Regions from separate parts of the Streptomyces sp. DSM 40868 genome, predicted to be linked through region 1. Evidence: riboswitches for the same ligand, from Rfam matches in the RefSeq annotation. Region 1 holds a riboswitch; the other holds the start of a gene.
The links. Region 1 has a riboswitch for S-adenosylmethionine ahead of HB370_RS12065 (aminotransferase class V-fold PLP-dependent enzyme). Riboswitches for the same ligand answer to the same signal wherever they lie in the genome.
Positions count from the first base shown of each region.

Region 1 (4,916 bases):
CCCTCCGGGGGCCGCTCCGCTCAGGAGCCGGCGCCCGGCCTGTCCACGAGTTCCACCTGGTCCACCGCGTTGCACCAGCGACAGCGCACCGACTCGATGGTCTCACTGACCACCTCGCGCTCCTCCACCGTCGGCTCACCGGCCAGGTCCAGGTGCAGGTACTCGACGACCTTCGACGAGCGGGTCACGTCGAAACGGGTGAGGTTGCCGCAGAGGGTGCAGCGCCACCGGGTCGTGGCGGTCGGCAGGGGAACCGTCATCGCGCTGGTTCGCTTCCTTCTCGTGTCGGTCCGCGCCGCTCCCCGACGCGTGTGGCTCGTAACCCTACGGCCTGGCGGCCGCTCGCCGCCCGTCCGTTCCGGGCGGCGAGGCGGTCTGTCGGGTTGCGTCCCGTTACGTCATGCTCTGTAGTCATGATCAGCTCCAGGAGCACGGCGGCCGGCAGGACCCTCAGAGCGGTCCGGGACACCCCGGCGCCGGTGACATACGGCCTCATCGCCCTGTGCTGTGTGCTCTTCGCCCTCGGACCGGCCTCCGGGCTGGTACCGGGATACGGCACCGGGGACGCGCTGCTCGCCGCGCAGCGGGCGTACTTCCGGCACTGGGGGGTGGTCCCGGCCGAGCTGTTCGACGGGCCGGCCGGGGCCGCGCTCACCCCGGCCACCGCGCTGTTCGTGCACGGCAGCTGGGTGCACCTGCTCGGCAACATGCTCTTCCTCTTCGTCTTCGGAGCGATGACCGAGGAACGGATGGGCCGGGTGGAGTTCACCCTCTTCTACGTCGGCTGCGGCTGTGGTGCCCTGCTCGGCTACGCGGTGGCCAACGCCGCCTCCGGACAGTCGCTGGTCGGCGCCTCCGGTGCGGTCTCGGCGGTCCTCGGGGCCTTCCTGTACCTGTTCCCCCGTGCGCGGGTGACCAGTCTGCTGCCGTTCCTGTTCTTCCTGCCGCTGCGCTTCCCGGCCTGGGTCGTGCTGCCCTGCTGGGCGGCCCTGCAGTGGCTGGCGGCCGAGCGCGCCCCCGACGGGCCCGGGGTGGCCTACCTCGCCCACCTGGTGGGTTTCGGCCTGGGCTTCGGCTACGCGTGGGTGCGCTACGGAAGGCGGAGGGGCACGAGGGGTGACGTCGGCGGGGCGGTGGTGGGTGACGGGCGGGCGACTAGAGTGAAGGGCGCACCGGCTCCGGTCACCGAGGGAGAGAGACAACCGTGATCACCGCGATCGTCCTGATCAAAACCAGCGTGGACCGGATCCCCGAGATCGCCGAGCGGATCGCCGCGCTGGAGAGCGTGAGCGAGGTCTTCTCGGTCACCGGCACGTACGACCTGATCGCCATGGTCCGGGTCGCCCGGCACGAGGACCTCGCCGAGGTCATCCCGGGCCGCATCAGCAAGATCCCCGGCGTGCAGGCCACGGACACGCACGTCGCGTTCCGCACCTACTCCCAGCACGACCTGGAAGCCGCGTTCGCGATCGGCCTGGACAGCTAGGGTCTCCACCGCCGCGATGCCGGCGTCGGAGAGCACGTAGCGGCGGACGGCCGGGGTACGCCGGTCCGTCGCCCGCGCGCATACCGTGCCGCCGGCCACCACCGCGTACGGCCCCCGAGGAGCCGTGGGCCCGGGAGCCGTCGGCGGCCCGGACCGCGAAACCGTGCCCGAGCCCTGCCGAGGTCCGGCGCGCGGCCGCCCGCCGCCGGGGCCGTCCCGGAACCGGCCTGCCCGCGGCCACAGCCGCCGTCCGTCACCGTCCGGACATGCTGGTGTGCGACCGGAGCGTTTCGCGAACGGGGTGCCGCTTACGCGGGGCGACGGCCCGCGCGTCGGGGCCGCCACTTCCCGGAGCCGGCCCGCGCGTCCGGCGCCGGCCGGGCGTCGCGGGACTGCCGGGTGCTGATCGCGCCGTCCGCGACGAGCGGGGGGCCGGCCAGGGCCTGGCCGGCCTCTTCCCGCCGCCGCCGACGGCGTACCGGGCCGGCGCCCGTGCCGCCGACGCGGGCCGGCGCGTCCGCGCCGAGCGAGACCGGGACGGCCCGGCCCGGGCCCGCCGGAGGCGCGGGGCCGCGGTCGGCCGCCAGGCGGGCTCACCGCGGTCAGCCGGTCCCTCGGCGCGCGGCGGCCGCACCGCCGTGCGTCAAGGGAAGTTCATGCGCGTCCGCCCGCCCGCCGGGGCCGGCTGCCCCGCGAGGCACTGCTCAGACCGCCGGCACGCAGCGCCCCTCCTCCGTGCGGTACTGCCACTTCGCGCCGTCCCGGACCAGTTCGCGGACGGCGTTCACGAAGCGGTCCACGTGCTCGTCGGGGGTGCCCGCGCCGAAGCTGACGCGGATGGCGTTGAGGGACTTCTCGCCGGGGGCCGCCTCGGGGGCGCCGCACTCGCCCTGGGTCCCCGGGTCGGTGCCGAGCAGGGTGCGCACCAGCGGGTGGGCGCAGAAGAGGCCGTCGCGGACGCCGATGCCGTACTCGGCGGAGAGCGCGGCGGCGAAGTGGGAGCTGTTCCAGCCGTCGACGACGAAGGAGAGGACGCCGACGCGCGGGGCGTCGTCGCCGAACAGGGACAGCACGCGCACCTCGGGCACCTCGGCCAGGCCCGCGCGGACCTTGGCGATCAGGTGCTGTTCGCGGGCGACCAGGGTGTCCCAGCCGGCCTCGGTGAGGGCCTTGCAGGCGGCGGCGATGGCGTAGGCGCCGATGACGTTCGGGGAGCCGGCCTCGTGGCGGGCCGCGCTCTCGTGCCACTCGACGGCCACCCCACCGTCCTCGCGCCGGGTCACCTTGCGGCTGGCGCCGCCGCCCGCGAGGTAGGGCTCGGCCGCCTGGAGCCAGTCGGCGCGGCCGGCCAGGACGCCGGAGCCGAAGGGGGCGTACAGCTTGTGGCCGGAGAAGGCGATCCAGTCGACGTCGAGTTCCGTGACGGACACCGGGTGGTGCGGGGCGAGTTGGGCGGCGTCCAGGACGATCCGGGCGCCGTGGGCGTGCGCGGCGGCGGCCAGTTCGCGCACCGGCCACAGCTCGCCGGTGACGTTGGAGGCGCCGGTGACACAGACCAGGGCGGGGCCGTACGGGTCGCGGCCGGCCAGGGCCCGCTCCAGGATCTCCACGGCCTGGCCGGGGGTGCGCGGGGCGTCGAGGTAGGTGACGTGGGCGTGCTGCCAGGGCAGCAGGGAGGCGTGGTGCTCGGTCTCGAAGACGAAGACCTGGCAGCCGGCCGGGATCGCCCGGGCCAGCAGGTTCAGGGAGTCGGTGGTGGAGCGGGTGAAGACCACCTGGTCGCCGGCCCGGCAGCCGAGGAACTCGGCGACCGTCCCGCGGGCGTTCTCGAACAGGTCGGTGGAGAGCTGGGAGAGGTAGCCGGCCCCGCGGTGGACGCTGCCGTAGTACGGGGCGTAGGCGGCGACGTCGTCCCAGACGCGCTGGAGGGCGGGGGCGCTGGCCGCGTAGTCGAGGGCCGCGTAGGTGACCTCCCCACCGGTGACCAGCGGGACGGTGACATCCCGCCCCAGAACGGGCAGAGGGGTGCAAAGCGACTGGTCGGCGGCAGCGGTGGAGACAGACATGACGGACTCCCGTGACGGAATACGAGGAAAGCTGAAGGAAGCTGAAGAAAAAGAGGAAAGGGTGTGCGGAGGCGGGGCTCTGCGGCCCTAACGCATTCGCTTGCTCACGGAAGACTCCTCGACGACCAGGATCCCTGGTGGCACGAGGGATCCGCGCTTGCCGTGGACCTTGCTGTCCACGGCCTGGTCTTCACCCGGGGCACCCCGCCACGGACGGAGGGTTGCCGGACAGTCGGCCGGGGCCTCATGACTGTCACTCATGACCTGGTACAGGAACGTACGTGAAGTGATCGCCGCCCCGCAACCCGGTGTCCGGATCGCGGGACGGCCTGCCCTGCCGGGCCGGTCAGGCGTTGCTGGCGGCCACCCACCGCTCCAGCACCCGCCGGGCCGCCCCGGAGTCGATGGACTCGGCGGCCTTCGCGAGCCCCGCGCGGATCTGGTCGGCGAGCGGCTCGTCCGTCGGGTCGAGGGCCACCAGCGCCGCCGCCGCGTTCAGTTCCACGGCGTCCCGTACGGCACCGCGCTCGCCGTCCAGCAGTCTGCGGGCGACCTCCGCGTTGTAGGCCGGGTCGCCGCCGCTCAGGGCCTCCACCGGGACCAGGTCGATGCCGACGTCCCGGGGGTCGAAGGACTCCTCGGTGACCTTGCCGTCGCGCACCACCCACACCCGGGAGGTGGCGGTCGTGGTCAGTTCGTCCAGCCCGTCGTCACCGCGGAAGACCAGCGAGGAGTTGCCGCGTTCGGCGAGCACGCCGGCGACGATCGGCGCCTCGCGGGCGACGGCCACGCCGATCGCCTGGGCCCGCACCTGCGCCGGATTGGTCAGCGGGCCGAGCAGGTTGAACACCGTCCGGATGCCCAACTGGCCGCGCGCGGCGCCGACATGACGCAGCGCCGGGTGGAACTTCACGGCGAAGCAGAAGGTGATGCCGGCCTCCTCCGCGACCTCGGCCACCCGGCGGGGCGTGAGGTCGAGGTTGACCCCGAGCTGCTCCAGCACGTCGGAGGAGCCGGACGCCGAGGACGCGGCCCGGTTGCCGTGCTTGACGACCTTCGCGCCCGTGCCGGCGACGACGAGCGAGGCCATCGTGGAGATGTTCACCGTCTTGGCGCCGTCGCCGCCGGTGCCGACGATGTCGACGGTGCGGCCGGGCACCTCGATCACGTTCGCGTGCCGGTACATGGTGCGGACCAGGCCGGTGATCTCCTCGACCGTCTGTCCCTTCGCCCGCAGGGCCACCGCGAACCCGGCGATCTGCGCGTCGGTCGCCTCGCCGCGCATGATCTTGTCCATCGCCCAGGCGGTGTCGTCCGCGGCGAGGTCCCGGCCCTCCAGCAGGCCGTTCAGCAGGGCGGGCCAG
Region 1 is NZ_CP050504.1:2,671,394-2,676,309, forward strand. Features, by position in the region: gene HB370_RS12050 (hypothetical protein) at 21-260, opposite strand; gene HB370_RS12055 (rhomboid family intramembrane serine protease) at 414-1,208, shown strand; gene HB370_RS12060 (Lrp/AsnC ligand binding domain-containing protein) at 1,205-1,486, shown strand; gene HB370_RS12065 (aminotransferase class V-fold PLP-dependent enzyme) at 2,191-3,552, opposite strand; SAM riboswitch class IV at 3,701-3,817, opposite strand; gene trpD (anthranilate phosphoribosyltransferase) at 3,899-4,916, opposite strand, start outside.

Region 2 (4,916 bases), 1.4 Mb from region 1:
GAGTGCTAACGCAATGATTAGCACTCGGCATGGTCGAGTGCAAGCGCCCGGCCGGGTGGGGAGGTGCCCGTCAGCCGCCCGCGAACGCCGGAACCGGGACCCGGCGGCGGGCATGGCGAAGGGCCCGCACCCTCTGCGAGGTGCGGGCCCTTCACACAAAACATTCAGGCGGTGACGCGAACCATGTCGGCCTGCGGACCCTTCTGGCCCTGCGAGATCTCGAACTCGACCCGCTGGCCCTCTTCCAGGGTGCGGTAGCCGTCCATCTGAATCGCGCTGTAGTGGACGAAGACGTCCGCACCACCGTCGACCGCGATGAAGCCGTACCCCTTCTCCGCGTTGAACCACTTGACGGTGCCCTGAGCCATGCCTAACTCCCCTATTACTGGCCCTTGCACAGATCCACACTTCGCGGACCCGGGTCAGACCTCACCCCCCAACTGGTCGGGGGCGTGCGCCGGAACGCGTCGACCGCGGCCGAATGTATCTGTCCAACTGCCGTCTGCAACAGGTCAATCGGACGAGAAATCTGGACGTCAGAGGTCCGGAATATGGCGAGAATTCACCCGACGTCAGGGCAAGTCGGGCCCCATAAAAGCCACAAAAGCCGCGCAGAACCCGCACAACTTGGCTGTTTCTTATCGGGCGCGCAGCATGTTTCCCGGGCTCGCGACCACCCGATCGCGACCGTGTTCCCCAACTCTACCGCGTTCAATCACACAGAATTGCCCCCTCCGTTTCTCTCACGGAGGGGGCAATCGAGTGGACGGTCAGTGACCGGGCCTACCGTCGGTAAAGGGTCAGCCGCCGGCGACCGCGGGGATGATCGAGATCCCGGCGCCGTCGGGGGTCGCGGTGTCCAGGCCCTGCTCGAAGCGCACGTCGTCGTCGTTCACGTACACGTTGACGAACCGGCGCAGCTTGCCCTGGTCGTCCAGGACGCGGGCGGCGATCCCCGTGTGGTTCTTCTCCAGGTCCGCGATGACCTCGCCGAGCGTGCCGCCCTCGGCCGGGACCTCGGCCCGGCCGCCGGTGTAGGTGCGCAGGATGGTGGGGATGCGAACGGTCACGCTCATGCGAGGCCAGCCTCTCGGAAGGAGTCCAGGGTCGGGCGGATGGTGGCGGTCAGGCCGGTGCCGGCCACCGCGTCCAGGGTCTTCAGGCCGTCGCCGGTGTTGAGGACGACCGTGGTCTTCGCCGGGTCCAGCACGCCCGCCTCGAGCAGCTTGCGGGTCACGCCGACGGTCACGCCGCCCGCCGTCTCCGCGAAGATGCCCTCGGTGCGCGCCAGCAGCCGGATGGCGTCGACGATCTCCGGGTCCGTGACGTCCTCCACGGCACCGCCGGTGCGGCGGGCGACGTCCAGGACGTAGGGACCGTCGGCCGGGTTGCCGATCGCCAGGGACTTGGCGATGGTGTCCGGCTTCTGCGGCCGTACGACGTCGTGGCCGGCCTTGAAGGCGGTGGAGACCGGGGAGCAGCCCTCGGCCTGGGCGCCGAAGATCTTGTACGGCCGGTCCTCGACCAGCCCGAGCTTGATCAGCTCCTGGAGCCCCTTGTCGATCTTCGTGAGCTGGGAGCCGGAGGCGATCGGGATGACGATCTGGTCGGGCAGCCGCCAGCCGAGCTGCTCGCAGATCTCGTACGCCAGCGTCTTGGAGCCCTCGGCGTAGTACGGCCGCAGGTTGACGTTGACGAAGCCCCAGCCCTCGCCGGCCGGGTCGCCGATCAGCTCGGAGCAGAAGCGGTTCACGTCGTCGTAGTTGCCCTCGATGCCGACGAGTTCACCGCCGTAGACCGCGGCCATGACGACCTTGCCCTGCTCCAGGTCGTGCGGGATGAACACGCAGGAGCGGAAGCCGGCCCGGGCGGCGGCGGCGCCGACGGCACCGGCGAGGTTGCCGGTGGAGGAGCAGGACAGGGTGGTGAAGCCGAAGGCGCGGGCGGCCTCCAGGGCCTGGGCGACGACCCGGTCCTTGAAGGAGTGGGTCGGGTTGCCGGAGTCGTCCTTGACGTACAGGCCGCCGGTCACGCCCAGTTCGCGGGCGAGGTTGTCGGCCTTGACGAGCTTGGTCCAGCCGGGGTTGAGATTGGGCTTTTCGGCGACGTCGGCCGGGACCGGCAGCAGCGGGGCGTAGCGCCAGATGCTGGCGGGGCCGGCCTCGATGCGCCGCCGCAGTTCCTCGGTGTCGTAGGCGGAGAAGTCGTAGGCGATCTCCAGCGGGCCGAAGCACTCCTCGCAGGCGAAGACCGGTCCGAGGGGGACCCGGTGGCCGCATTCGCGACAGCTGAGGGCCGCTGCGGGACCGAGGTCCACGGTGGAGTCGCTGGAGGTGGCAACTGTCTGCACAGCCATGTGAGGCGAGGCCCTTTCTCCTCATCTTCCTCACGACGCATCTCGCCGTGAGACGGATTTGGCACCTTCCCTAGCCGGGAGCCTCGCTCGGAAGAAGACGAGAATCGGCTGGAGGGTTGCCGGGGCTTCATCGGGCCGTGTCCCTCTGCCCCTCTGGATGAGCTGTATGTGGTTGTCAACGCCGCTTGACCACCCGACATGCGATGGTCATCGGCGTTGTTCAAGACTGTAACCGAAGGCCAGGACAGTTGAGATAGTCGTCCGAACCGCGAGATGCATCACACGGCGACGTGTGGTGGTGACAGTGAGGAGCCGCCGACCGTGCTGGAAGAAGTCGAGCGCTGGCTGAGCCGCCGCTCCTGGTCCGTGGCCGACCGTCCGCCGCACCAGGTGCTGGCCGCCAAGCAGCGCACGGGCCAGACGATCAGCGTCGTACTGCCCGCCCTCAACGAGGAGGAGACGGTCGGCGACATCGTCACCGTCATCCGCCACGACCTCGTGGAGCAGATCCCGCTCGTCGACGAGATCGTCGTCGTCGACTCCGGCTCCACCGACCGCACCTCCGAGGTCGCCGCGCGGGCCGGCGCCCGGGTCGTCCACCGCGACGAGATCCTGCCCCGCATCCCGGCCGTCCCCGGCAAGGGCGAGGTGCTGTGGCGCTCGCTGCTGGTGACCGGCGGGGACATCATCTGCTTCGTCGACGCGGATCTGCGGGAGTTCTCCTCCGACTTCGTGCTCGGCATCGTCGGGCCGCTGCTCACCGACCCCGACGTGGACCTGGTCAAGGCGATGTACGACCGTCCGCTCGCGGGCTCCGCCGGGCAGGGCGGGCGGGTCACCGAGCTGATGGCCCGGCCGCTGCTGAACATGCACTGGCCGCAGCTGGCCGGGTTCGTGCAGCCGCTGGGCGGCGAGTACGCGGCCCGCCGCTCGCTGCTGGAGCAGCTGCCGTTCCCGGTGGGGTACGGCGTGGAGCTGGGCATGCTGGTGGACGCGCTGCACCTGGTCGGCCTGGACGCGCTGGCCCAGGTCGACGTGGGGGTGCGCAAGCACCGCCACCAGGACGGCCAGGCCCTCGGCCGGATGGCCGCCGCGATCTACCGCACGGCCCAGCTCCGGCTGGCCCGGGGGCATCTGGTGCGGCCGGCGCTGACCCAGTTCGAGCGGGGCGAGGACGGTTTCGAGCCGCGTACCTACTCGGTGGACACCGAGGAGCGTCCGCCCATGGTGGAGGTCGCGGAGTACGCGGAGCGGAAGGTGGCGTGAACGGTGCGTACACGGCCTGCTTCGCAGGTGGATCGCACGTTTGAGGGTTTACGGGCCGGGCTAGGTTGAGGCGTATGGCTTCCACGCGCACTGCTGTCGGCAACGCTCGGGTCCTGGTCGCCTCCAACCGCGGCCCGGTCTCCTACCAGCTACGCGAGGACGGTTCGCTCGGCGCCCGGCGGGGCGGCGGCGGGCTGGTCTCGGGACTGTCCGCCATCGGGCCGGACGCGGACTCGGTGTGGGTGTGCGCCGCGCTGGGCGACGGCGACCGGGCGGCGGTCCGGCGGGCCGACGGCGGGCTGCTGCCGGTGGAGGAGACCGGCGGGCAGCGGGTGCGGATGCTCGACATCGACGCGTCCGTGCACGCCGAGGCGTACAACGGCATCGCCAACTCGGTGCTCTGGTTCGTCCACCACCTGCTGTACCAGACACCGCTGGAACCGGTGTTCGACGCGGACTTCCGCCGCCAGTGGGCCTCGTACCGGGCCTACAACCAGGCGTTCGCCGAGGCGCTGGCCGAGGAGGCGGGCGAGGGCGCGGCGGTGCTGATCCAGGACTACCACCTGGCGCTGGCCCCCCGGATGCTCCGCCGGCTGCGGCCCGACCTGCGCATCGGCCACTTCTCGCACACCCCGTGGGCCCCGCCGGACTACTTCCGGCTGCTGCCCGACGACATCGCGGCCGAGCTGCTCGGCGGCATCCTGGGCGCGGACCGGGCCGGGTTCCTCACCCGGCGCTGGGCGGACGCCTTCACCGCCTGCTGCCACCAGGTACTGGGCCCCGGCATCCCCTCCGGCACGGACATCGGGGTGCACGGGCTGGGCGCCGACGGGGACTTCCTGCGCGAGCGGGCGCACCGGGATGACGTGGCCGAGCGAATGGCGGCGCTGCGCGAGGAGATCGGCGAGGGCCGCCGGACGATCGTCCGGGTGGACCGCACCGAGCTGTCCAAGAACATCGTGCGCGGGCTGCTGGCGTACGAGCAGCTGCTCACCGACCACCCCGAGTGGCGGGAGCGGGTCGTCCACGTGGCGTTCGCCTACCCCTCCCGCCAGGACCTCGCCGTGTACCGCGACTACACCGCCGAGGTGCGGCGGGTCGCGGACCGGATCAACGAGCGGTACGGCACGCCGGGCTGGACCCCGGTGGTGCTGCACGTGAAGGACGACTTCGCGCGCTCCCTGGCCGCCTACCGGATGGCCGACGTGGCGCTGGTGAACCCCATCCGGGACGGCATGAACCTGGTCGCCAAGGAGATCCCGGTGGTCTCCGACGAGGGCTGTGCGCTGGTGCT
Region 2 is NZ_CP050504.1:4,090,201-4,095,116, forward strand. Features, by position in the region: gene HB370_RS18445 (cold-shock protein) at 165-368, opposite strand; gene HB370_RS18450 (MoaD/ThiS family protein) at 801-1,076, opposite strand; gene thrC (threonine synthase) at 1,073-2,356, opposite strand; SAM riboswitch class I at 2,375-2,520, opposite strand; gene HB370_RS18460 (glucosyl-3-phosphoglycerate synthase) at 2,678-3,622, shown strand; gene HB370_RS18465 (trehalose-6-phosphate synthase) at 3,697-4,916, shown strand, end outside.
Region 2: linked by a shared signal. The riboswitch ahead of thrC (threonine synthase) and the one ahead of HB370_RS12065 (aminotransferase class V-fold PLP-dependent enzyme) in region 1 are both predicted to bind S-adenosylmethionine.